2 regions of the Streptomyces sp. NBC_00370 genome follow, and region 1 is predicted to be linked to the other one. Evidence: predicted binding sites of a transcription regulator. Region 1 holds the regulator's gene; the other holds the start of a gene.
The links. The regulator HrcA, encoded in region 1, represses chaperone genes, less so after heat shock. The targets are predictions, from matches to a motif close to TTNGCACTCNGNNNNNCNGAGTGCNAA.

Region 1 (5,091 bases):
GACCGACCCGGAGGCGGTGCGGGCCGGGCGGTGCGGGGCCGCCGCCGACGGGCGGACCAGCGTCACCACCCGGCCCTCCAGCAGGAAGCCGCGCGGTACCAGCGGGAAGACCCGGTGCTTGCCGAAGCGGTCCTCCAGGGTCACCGTCGGCCCCTCGGCCGTCTTCTCGCAGCGGATCACCGCGCCGCAGAAGCCCGTCGACACCTCCTCGACCACCAGATCCGGTTCGGCGGGGACCTCCGGCGCGGGCGTGGGCTTCTTCCACGGCGGCGTCAGATCGGGACTGTAGCTGCGCATCCGCCGACGATAGCGGTCAGTCGAGCAACTTCTCGATGAGGTCCGCCGCTCGCGTCGTACCGCCCTCCGCCCGCGCCCAGGACCGCAGCTCGGCCGCGCGCCCGAGAGTCGCGGGCGCCGAGGCGAACCCGGTCAGGGCGGCGCGCAGCCGCTCAGGCGTCGCGTCCGCCGTGTCGATCCGCACCGCGACCCCCAGCTCCACCAGCCGGTCCGCGTTGGTGAACTGGTCGACCGCCTGCGGTACGGCGATCATCGGCGTCCCCGTGAACAGCCCCTCGCTGCTGCCGCCCATCCCCGCGTGCGTCACGAACGCGTCGGCCTGCTCCAGGATCGCCAGCTGCGGCACCCACGGACGCACCTCGACATTGCCCGGGACCGGACCCAGCGCACCGGGATCGGTCCGCCGGCCGATCTGGAGCACCACGTGCCAGCCCGGCAGATCCCCGTACGCGGCCAGGCACGCGCGGTAGAAGTCCGGCCGGCCCGTGTACGCCGACCCCAGCGAGATCAGCAGCACCTTCTCGGCGCCTGCGGGCCGCACCCACTCCTCCTGCCCGGCGCGCGGCCCGAAGCAGGACCCGACGAACGTCACCGTCTCCTCGTCGACGTCGTCGGCGAACGGCTGCATGGCCCGGGGGATCAGCGCCAGCGTGTTCGGCGGCCGGCCGCCGAACACATCGGGGTCGGTGGTCGTCGCCCCCGACTCCGCCAGCCACGTACCGAACTTCGCCCGGTACGCGTCGGCGCCCGGCAGCTGCCACAGCTGCGTCGCCACGTCACGCTCGTAGCCCCGCCAGGCCACGTACGTCGGCGAGAGCTGCATGAACGGCCGGCCCTGCGTCTCGGCGATGACCCGCGCGGGATACCCGCCGATGTCGTACAGGTACAGGTCGGCGGGGTCGCTGTCGTACGCGGCGCGCAGCGCGGACAGCGCCTGGATGCCGTTGTCCAGGAAGATCGTCATCGCCGCGATCGGATCGTCCGGCCACTTGTTGTCGGCCGGCAAAAGCGAGTCGTACGGGACGAGTTCCGCGCCCACGCCGGTGACCAGCTCCTCGGCCGACGGGTCGTTGGCGTACGACACCCGGTGGCCGCGGGCCACCAGCTCCCGGAAGATCTCCAGGCTGGGCAGGATGTGGCTGACGGCGGGGACGCCGATCATCGCGACATGGCGACGGGGCACGCGTGACATGGCAGATCACTCATTTCAGGTCTACGGGCCGCGGCAGAACCGCGGAAGGAGAACACGACGGAGACCGGGCCGGCGAAGAGACGCCACACCCGCATACGGGACCGGGCGCGCGGGGAGGCTTGTCCCCGGGCGGCGGGTTCTTCGGACGTCTGTCGTGTCAGCCGTAGAGCTGCTTGTGCATCATGCCGACGACCTTAATGCCGGTCCCGGCGCTGAAGAAACCCCGCCCGGGACATATCGCGGGGCATAACCGGGGCAAGATCCGGGACAGAACGGGCGGCACGGGCGGCGTGTGCGGCTGCCTTGCTACGGCCGTACCGAACGGCCGTACACTGGCTCGGGGAATGTTGGCACTCCCCTGCAACGAGTGCCAAGCGAGGACCGACGGGGTACGACGGACGAGAGCTGGAGGTGTGCGCGATGCTCAGTGAACGCAGACTTGAGGTGCTGCGCGCCATCGTCCAGGACTATGTGGGCACGGAGGAGCCGGTCGGCTCCAAGGCCCTCACCGAGCGGCATCAGCTCGGGGTCTCGCCGGCCACGGTCCGCAACGACATGGCGGTGCTGGAGGACGAGGGCTTCATCGCCCAGCCGCACACCAGCGCCGGCCGGATCCCCACGGACAAGGGCTACCGGCTCTTCGTGGACAAGCTGGCGGGCGTCAAACCCCTGTCGGCGCCGGAGCGCCGCGCCATTCAGAACTTCCTGGACAGCGCCGTCGACCTCGACGACGTGGTGGGCCGTACGGTCCGGCTGCTCGCGCAGCTGACCCGGCAGGTCGCCGTCGTCCAGTACCCCTCGCTGACCCGCTCGACGGTGCGTCACGTGGAGCTGCTGTCGCTCGCCGCGGCCCGGCTGATGCTCGTGCTGATCACGGACACCGGACGGGTCGAGCAGCGCATGATCGACTGCCCGGCGCCGTTCGGCGAGACCTCGCTGGCCGATCTGCGGGCCCGGCTCAACAGCCGGATCGTGGGGCGCAGGTTCGCCGACGTGCCGCAGCTCGTGCAGGACATGCCGGACTCCTTCGAGCTGGAGGACCGCGGGACCGTCTCCACGGTGCTCGCGACCCTCCTCGAAACCCTGGTCGAGGAGACCGAGGAGCGGCTGATGATCGGCGGCACCGCCAATCTCACCCGCTTCGGACACGATTTTCCGCTGACCATCCGGCCGGTGCTGGAGGCGCTCGAAGAGCAGGTGGTGCTCCTCAAGCTGCTGGGTGAGGCGGAACATCCGGGCATGACCGTACGGATCGGGCACGAGAACGCCCATGAGGGCCTCAGCTCCACGTCCGTCGTCGCGGTCGGCTACGGTTCGGGCGACGAGGCAGTCGCCAAACTCGGCGTGGTCGGACCGACCCGCATGGACTACCCCGGAACGATGGGAGCGGTACGCGCAGTGGCACGTTACGTCGGACAGATCCTGGCGGAGTCGTAAGTGGCCACGGACTATTACGCCGTTCTCGGCGTGCGCCGCGACGCATCGCAGGACGAGATCAAGAAGGCATTCCGGCGGCTCGCACGCGAGCTGCATCCGGATGTGAATCCCGATCCCAAGACGCAAGAGCGCTTCAAGGAGATCAACGCCGCGTACGAGGTGTTGTCGGACCCGCAGAAGAAGCAGGTCTACGACCTCGGCGGCGACCCGCTGTCGGCGGGTGGCGGCGGTGGCGCCGGCGGCTTCGGCGCGGGCGGCTTCGGCAACTTCTCCGACATCATGGACGCGTTCTTCGGTACGGCGTCGCAGCGCGGCCCCCGGTCGCGTACGCGCCGTGGCCAGGACGCGATGATCCGGCTGGAGATCGACCTCAACGAGTCGGCCTTCGGCACGACGAAGGACATCCAGGTCGACACGGCCGTCGTCTGCACCACGTGCAACGGCGAGGGCGCAGCGCCCGGCACCTCGGCGCAGACCTGCGACATGTGCCGCGGCCGCGGCGAGGTCTCGCAGGTCACCCGGTCCTTCCTGGGCCAGGTCATGACGTCGCGGCCGTGCCCGCAGTGCCAGGGCTTCGGCACGGTCGTACCGACCCCGTGCCCCGAGTGCGCGGGCGACGGGCGCATCCGCTCCCGCCGTACGCTCACGGTCAAGATCCCGGCCGGCGTCGACAACGGCACCCGTATCCAGCTCGCCGGTGAGGGCGAGGTCGGCCCCGGCGGCGGCCCCGCAGGCGATCTGTACGTGGAGATCCACGAGCTGCCGCACGCGGTGTTCCAGCGGCGCGGCGACGATCTGCACTGCACGGTCACCATCCCGATGACAGCGGCTTCCCTGGGCACGAAGTGCCCGCTGGAGACGCTGGACGGGGTCGAGGAGATCGACGTACGCCCGGGCACCCAGTCGGGCCAGTCGATCCCGCTGCACGGCAGGGGCATCACGCACCTGCGCGGCGGCGGCCGTGGCGACCTGATCGTCCACGTCGAGGTCATGACCCCGTCGAAACTGGACCCCGAGCAGGAGAGGCTGCTCAGGGAGCTCGCGGTTCTCCGGGGTGAGGAGCGGCCGACAGGCCAGTTTCAACCGGGGCAACAGGGGCTTTTCTCGCGGCTGAAGGACGCGTTTAACGGCCGGTAGGCCGCGGGTCGCCGTCCGGCGGGGGTTGCGGTTCTTGGCTGGGCCGCGTTCGTCTGGTGCCGGGTTCCGGGTCCTGCGGAGGGGGGTGTCCGGACTGCTTGTCGCATGAGCTCCTTCGCTTTACGTCCGGACACCCCCCTCCTCCGGCCCCGGCCCCCTCCCGCCGGTGGTCGGGCACGCCCGTGTGCCGGCGGCTGGGGTGAAGGGGGTCGTGCAGGGGTGGTGTCCGGAGCGTAGAGCGTGATTTGTGGCGCATCTCGGCGGTGGCTCCGCGTCAGGCGAGTACGCGCCGTAAATCATGCAGCGCAGGACACGACCCCGGAACGGCCCCCGGCGGCGACCGAAACCAAGACCGCCAACCGAACCGCGCCGGACGGCGAACCCGCAACCAACCGACCCGCAACGCCGCCCAAAGGGCGGCATGGCACCATGCCTCCATGTCCTCCGCGCTGACCGATCTCTGCCGGTATCCGATCGTGCAGGCCCCCATGGCGGGCGGTGCGTCGTGCCCGCAGTTGGCTGCGGCCGTTTCCGACGCCGGGGGCCTCGGATTCCTCGCCGCCGGGTACAAGACCGCGGACGGCATGTACGAAGAGATCAAGCAGCTGCGCGGGCTGACCGGCCGGCCCTTCGGCGTCAATCTGTTCATGCCGCAGCCGCACCACGAGGACGGCGCCGCCGTGGAGGTCTACCGCAACCAGCTCGCCGGTGAGGCCGCCTGGTACGAGACCCCGCTGGGCGACCCCGAGTCCGGCAGGGACGACGGCTACGAGGCCAAACTGGCGATACTGCTCGACGACCCGGTGCCGGCCGTCTCGTTCACCTTCGGCTGCCCCACCCGCGCCGCGCTCGCCGCGCTCGGCCGCGCCGGGGTGTTCACCGTCGTCACCGTCACCACCCCCGACGAGGCGCGGGCCGCGCAGTGGGCGGGTGCCGACGCCGTCTGTGTGCAGGGCATCGAGGCCGGCGGACACCAGGGCACGCATCGCGACGACCCCGCGACCGACGGCGCCGGCATCGGGCTGCTC
Region 2 (5,091 bases), 2.5 Mb from region 1:
CGCCAGGCCGGCGGAGGCGGGCGACGGGGCGGGCGCGGGGTGCGGGGTGGGCGACGGGTGCGGGGCGGGCGTGCGGTCGGTCACCCGGCCATTGTGGGCCAGCCGGGGGACCGCGCGCTTCGGGCGGAGGTGTCTGCCGGGCGGCGGCCCGCAGCGCTGACAGGATGCGGGGCCATGCAACTAGTAAGACAAAAGGAAGATGCGGTGACCAAAGGGGCGGCAACAGCGCGGCTGAGGGCGCAGGCGCGGGCCCGGCTCCGGGGCGTCCGGCGTACCCGTACGGCACTCGCGGTGCTGCTGGTCGCCGCGATCGGCTCCGGCTGCGCCGCAGGGGCGGACGGCGCCGGGGGCGGCCCCACGTCCCGGCCGATGCCCCTGCCGCTCGATGTCCGCCCGATCACCTTCCCGCCCGCCGCTCCCGCATCGAAGCCGGCCCTGCGTCCCGTACCCGCCAAGCCCGCCGCCGGGCCGCAGGCGGCGCAGGCCGCGCAGGCGCTGGGCGGACCGGCCGGGGCCGTGGCCGCACAGGCGGACCTGCTCAAGCGCGGCCAGCTCGCCCGGGTCGCCCTGGCCAAGAAGTGGGGGCTGCGCAAGGTGCCCCTGCTCGCGCCCCCGCCGCCCGCGGTCAAGCCGAAGATCACCACCCGCAAGGGCTTCGAGGTCAGGGGCGGCGACGCGGGACTGCCACCGGTGTTCACGACCGTCCCCGTCAAGGACAAGGTCGTCTTCCTGACCATGGACGACGGCGCCGAGAAGGACCCCGAGCTGCTGCGGATGATGTCCGAGCTGCGCATTCCGTACAGCGCGTTCCTCAGCGACTACCTGATCAGCGACGACTACGGCTACTTCAAGAAGGCGCAGAACCTCGGCGTCTCGCTGAACAACCACACCCTGCACCACCTTTACCTTCCCAAGCTCACCCCGGCCCAGCAGCGGCACGAGATCTGCGACCAGCAGGACAAGCTCGCCAAGCACTACGGGAAGCGGCCGACGCTCTTCCGGCCGCCGTTCGGCAACTACAACGCCGACACGCTGCGTATCGCCAAGGCGTGCGGAGTGACCGCCGTACCGCTGTGGGAGACCGAGGCGTTCCCCGACCACATGGACTGGCGGGACGCCGACCAGCACCTGGACCCCGGCGACATCATCCTTACCCACTTCAGGGGCCGTTCCGACTGGAAGGCGTCGATGCCGGACCTGATCAGGTCGCTGCTGAAGCGGATCACCGACAGCGGCTTCGCCGTGGCCAAGCTGGAGGACTACGTCTGACCCCGGCCGCCACGGGGGCTGCCGCGCTCAGCCGCCCGGGCAGTCGCCGCTGCCGCTGTAGCACGGCACGTAGTGGCGCTGCGGGGGCCGCGGCGGCGGGTGCGCGTGCTGGTAGGCCCGTGCCGTCACCGCCAGCATCGCCCCGCCGACCACCAGCACCACCAGGACCTGTACGCAGACGGTGATCGGGTGCCTGCTCCGTACGAACCACCAGACCGACAGCGCGATCAGCAGCACCGGGACGCCGTACGAGAGCAGCGGCGCCCAGTCCATCTCCGGCACCGTGCGCGGCGGCAGGTCGCGGGGGCCCACGTCGAGCTGGGCGAAGATCAGCAGCAGCGTGCCGATCCCCAGGAGCATGGCGTCGGCGACCAGGACGACGAAGGCCAGGAACGCGTCGGCGCCACGCGTCGGCCGCGCCGCGTCGGCGGAGGGTGCCGCATCGGCGGAGGGCGCCGCGTCAGCGGAGGACACCGGGTCGAGAGGGTTTGTCACGCTCGTACTTTCGTACGGAACGGCCGCCTCCGGCCAGCGGTTTCGTGATCCGCGCGGATCCGCCACGCGCCCGCCCGCTGGCACTCCGCTTGACCGAGTGCTAACCGCGGTCATAGTCTCAGGTCTGGCACTCCCCACTGGAGAGTGCCAAAGCGCGACAAGCAGGTCCGGCTCCCGCGACGACGGATCCCAGCTGTCGCCACCCCAGACAGTTAACCCCGTGAGATCTCCGAAGGGGGAGGTCGGATCGTGACGACCGCCAGCACCAAGGTTGCCATCAAGCCGCTCGAGGACCGCATTGTGGTCCAGCCGCTCGACGCCGAGCAGACCACGGCCTCTGGCCTGGTCATCCCGGACACTGCGAAGGAGAAGCCCCAGGAGGGCGTCGTCCTGGCAGTCGGTCCGGGCCGTTTCGAGAACGGCGAGCGGCTTCCGCTCGACGTTTCCGTCGGCGACGTCGTTCTTTACAGCAAGTACGGCGGCACCGAGGTGAAGTACAGCGGCGAGGAGTACCTCGTCCTCTCGGCTCGCGACGTTCTCGCGATCATCGAGAAGTAATTCACCAGTTCGTTTGCTTTTGATCTGCGCCCTCGGCCCCCCTGCGATTGCCGGGCGGACGGGGGCGCAGTTCATTTGAGAGGACACAGAAGCTCTAATGGCGAAGATCCTGAAGTTCGACGAGGACGCCCGTCGCGCCCTCGAGCGCGGCGTCAACAAGCTTGCCGACACGGTGAAGGTGACGATCGGCCCCAAGGGCCGCAACGTCGTCATCGACAAGAAGTTCGGCGCCCCGACCATCACCAACGACGGTGTCACGATCGCCCGCGAGGTCGAGCTCGACGACCCGTACGAGAACCTGGGCGCGCAGCTGGTGAAGGAGGTGGCGACCAAGACCAACGACATCGCGGGTGACGGCACCACCACCGCGACCGTGCTGGCCCAGGCGCTGGTCCGCGAGGGCCTGCGCAACGTCGCCGCCGGTGCTTCCCCCGCCGCCCTGAAGAAGGGCATCGACGCAGCCGTCGCCGCCGTCTCGCAGGAGCTGCTGGCGACCGCGCGCCCGATCGACGACAAGTCCGACATCGCCGCCGTGGCCGCGCTCTCCGCGCAGGACCAGCAGGTCGGTGACCTCATCGCCGAGGCGATGGACAAGGTCGGCAAGGACGGTGTCATCACCGTCGAGGAGTCCAACACCTTCGGCCTTGAGCTGGACTTCACCGAGGGCATGGCCTTCGACAAGGGTTACCTGTCGCCGTACATGGTGACCGACCAGGAGCGTATGGAGGCCGTCCTCGACGACCCGTACATCCTGATCAACCAGGGCAAGATCTCCTCCATCCAGGACATGCTGCCGCTGCTGGAGAAGGTCATCCAGGCGGGTGGCTCCAAGCCGCTGCTGATCATCGCCGAGGATGTCGAGGGCGAGGCGCTCTCCACCCTCGTCGTCAACAAGATCCGTGGCACCTTCAACGCCGTCGCGGTGAAGGCCCCCGGCTTCGGTGACCGCCGCAAGGCCATGCTCGGCGACATCGCCACCCTCACCGGTGCGACCGTCATCGCCGAGGAGGTCGGCCTCAAGCTCGACCAGGCCGGTCTCGACGTGCTGGGCTCCGCCCGCCGCGTCACGATCACCAAGGACGACACGACGATCGTCGACGGTGGTGGCGACAGCACCGAGGTCGTCGGCCGCGTCAACCAGATCAAGGCCGAGATCGAGTCCACGGACTCCGACTGGGACCGCGAGAAGCTCCAGGAGCGCCTCGCGAAGCTGGCCGGCGGCGTGTGCGTGATCTCCGTGGGTGCCGCCACCGAGGTGGAGCTCAAGGAGAAGAAGCACCGTCTGGAGGACGCCATCTCCGCGACCCGCGCCGCGGTCGAGGAGGGCATCGTCTCCGGTGGTGGCTCCGCCCTGGTGCACGCCGCCAAGGTGCTCGAAGGCAACCTCGGCAAGGAGGGCGACGAGGCCACCGGTGTCGCCGTCGTCCGCCGCGCCGTCGTCGAGCCGCTGCGCTGGATCGCGGAGAACGCGGGCCTGGAGGGCTACGTCATCACCGCGAAGGTCTCCGAGCTCGACAAGGGCCACGGCTTCAACGCCGCGACCGGCGAGTACGTCGACCTGGTGAAGGCCGGCGTCATCGACCCGGTCAAGGTCACCCGCTCCGCGCTGGAGAACGCCGCTTCCATCGCCGCCCTGCTGCTCACGACCGAGACCCTGGTCGTCGAGAAGCCGGCGGAGGAGGAGCCCGAGGCGGCCGGCGGCCACGGGCACAGCCACTGACGTAGCGCGTCGCTGCTCAGTCTGTTCAGTACACCGAGGCCCGGTGTCCCCTCGCGGGGGCACCGGGCCTCGGTGCGTACGCCGTCCGGCGCCGCGGGCTACGCGGAGAGGTGCAGCGCCGCCGGGAGTACGGGATCGGCGAAGGGCAGGCCCTTCGTGTAGCGCTCGATCTCGTCGAGCGCCTGGTCCGCCATACGGTGGATCTCGTTGCCGAGCGAACCCGCCACATGCGGGGTGAGCAGCACGTTCGGCAGGTCGTACAACGGCGAATCCGCAGGCGGCAGTTCCGGCTCCGTCACGTCCAGTACGGCGTGCAGCCGGCCGGAGACCAGCTCGGGCAGCAGCGCCCGCTCGTCCACGAGCGAGCCGCGCGAGGTGTTGATCAGCGTCGCGCCGTCCGCCATGGCCGCGAGCTGCGCCGCGCCGATCATGTGGTGCGTCGCCGCGAGCTGCGGGGCATGTACGGAGACGATCGAGCTGCGCGCGCACAGCTCGTCGAGCGGTACGGCCGCCGCGCCGAGCGCCGCCGCCGCTTCGGCGTCGACGTACGGGTCGTACAGCAGGACGTCGAGATCGAACGGCCGCAGCAGCTCGGCCACCCGGCGGCCGATGCGGGAGGCGCCGACGAGCCCGACCGTACGGCGGTAGTTGCCCGCGCCGTCCAGCTCCGCGCGCCAGTCGTGCTCGGTGCGCAGCTCCCGGTAGCGGCGGGCCGAGCCGAGGACGTTCTTGCCGGCGAAGAGGATCGCGGCCAGCGTGTACTCGGCGACCGGCACGGCGTTGGCCGCGGCGGCGGAGGTGACCGTGATGCCGCGCTCCCAGCACGCCTCGGTGATGTGGTGCTTGACGGTGCCCGCCGCGTGCACGACGGCGCGCAGCCGGGGCGCCGCCGCCAGCACCTCGGCGGTGAGGGGCGGCGCGCCCCAGCTGGTGAGCAGCAGTTCGGCGTCGGCGAGCGCGGCGGCGACCGCCGGGGTCGGGTCGGTGAGCTGATGGGCCGTCAGGGCCAGGTCGGTGCGGACGAGACCGGTGAGCCGGGTGCGGTGGGC

Region 2: groES (co-chaperone GroES) is a predicted target of HrcA. The motif match lies at 1,842-1,868, and genes of this name have one in related genera.

The regions. Positions count from the first base shown of each region.
Region 1 is NZ_CP107968.1:2,781,127-2,786,217, reverse strand. It holds gene OHS57_RS12290 (DUF3097 domain-containing protein) at 1-297, opposite strand, end outside; gene OHS57_RS12285 (macrolide family glycosyltransferase) at 314-1,489, opposite strand; gene hrcA (heat-inducible transcriptional repressor HrcA) at 1,910-2,926, shown strand; gene dnaJ (molecular chaperone DnaJ) at 2,927-4,063, shown strand; gene OHS57_RS12270 (nitronate monooxygenase) at 4,501-5,091, shown strand, end outside.
Region 2 is NZ_CP107968.1:5,265,586-5,270,676, forward strand. It holds gene OHS57_RS23510 (THUMP-like domain-containing protein) at 1-84, opposite strand, end outside; gene OHS57_RS23515 (polysaccharide deacetylase family protein) at 175-1,269, shown strand; gene OHS57_RS23520 (DUF6234 family protein) at 1,297-1,764, opposite strand; gene groES (co-chaperone GroES) at 2,014-2,322, shown strand; gene groL (chaperonin GroEL) at 2,420-4,042, shown strand; gene OHS57_RS23535 (hydroxyacid dehydrogenase) at 4,141-5,091, opposite strand, start outside.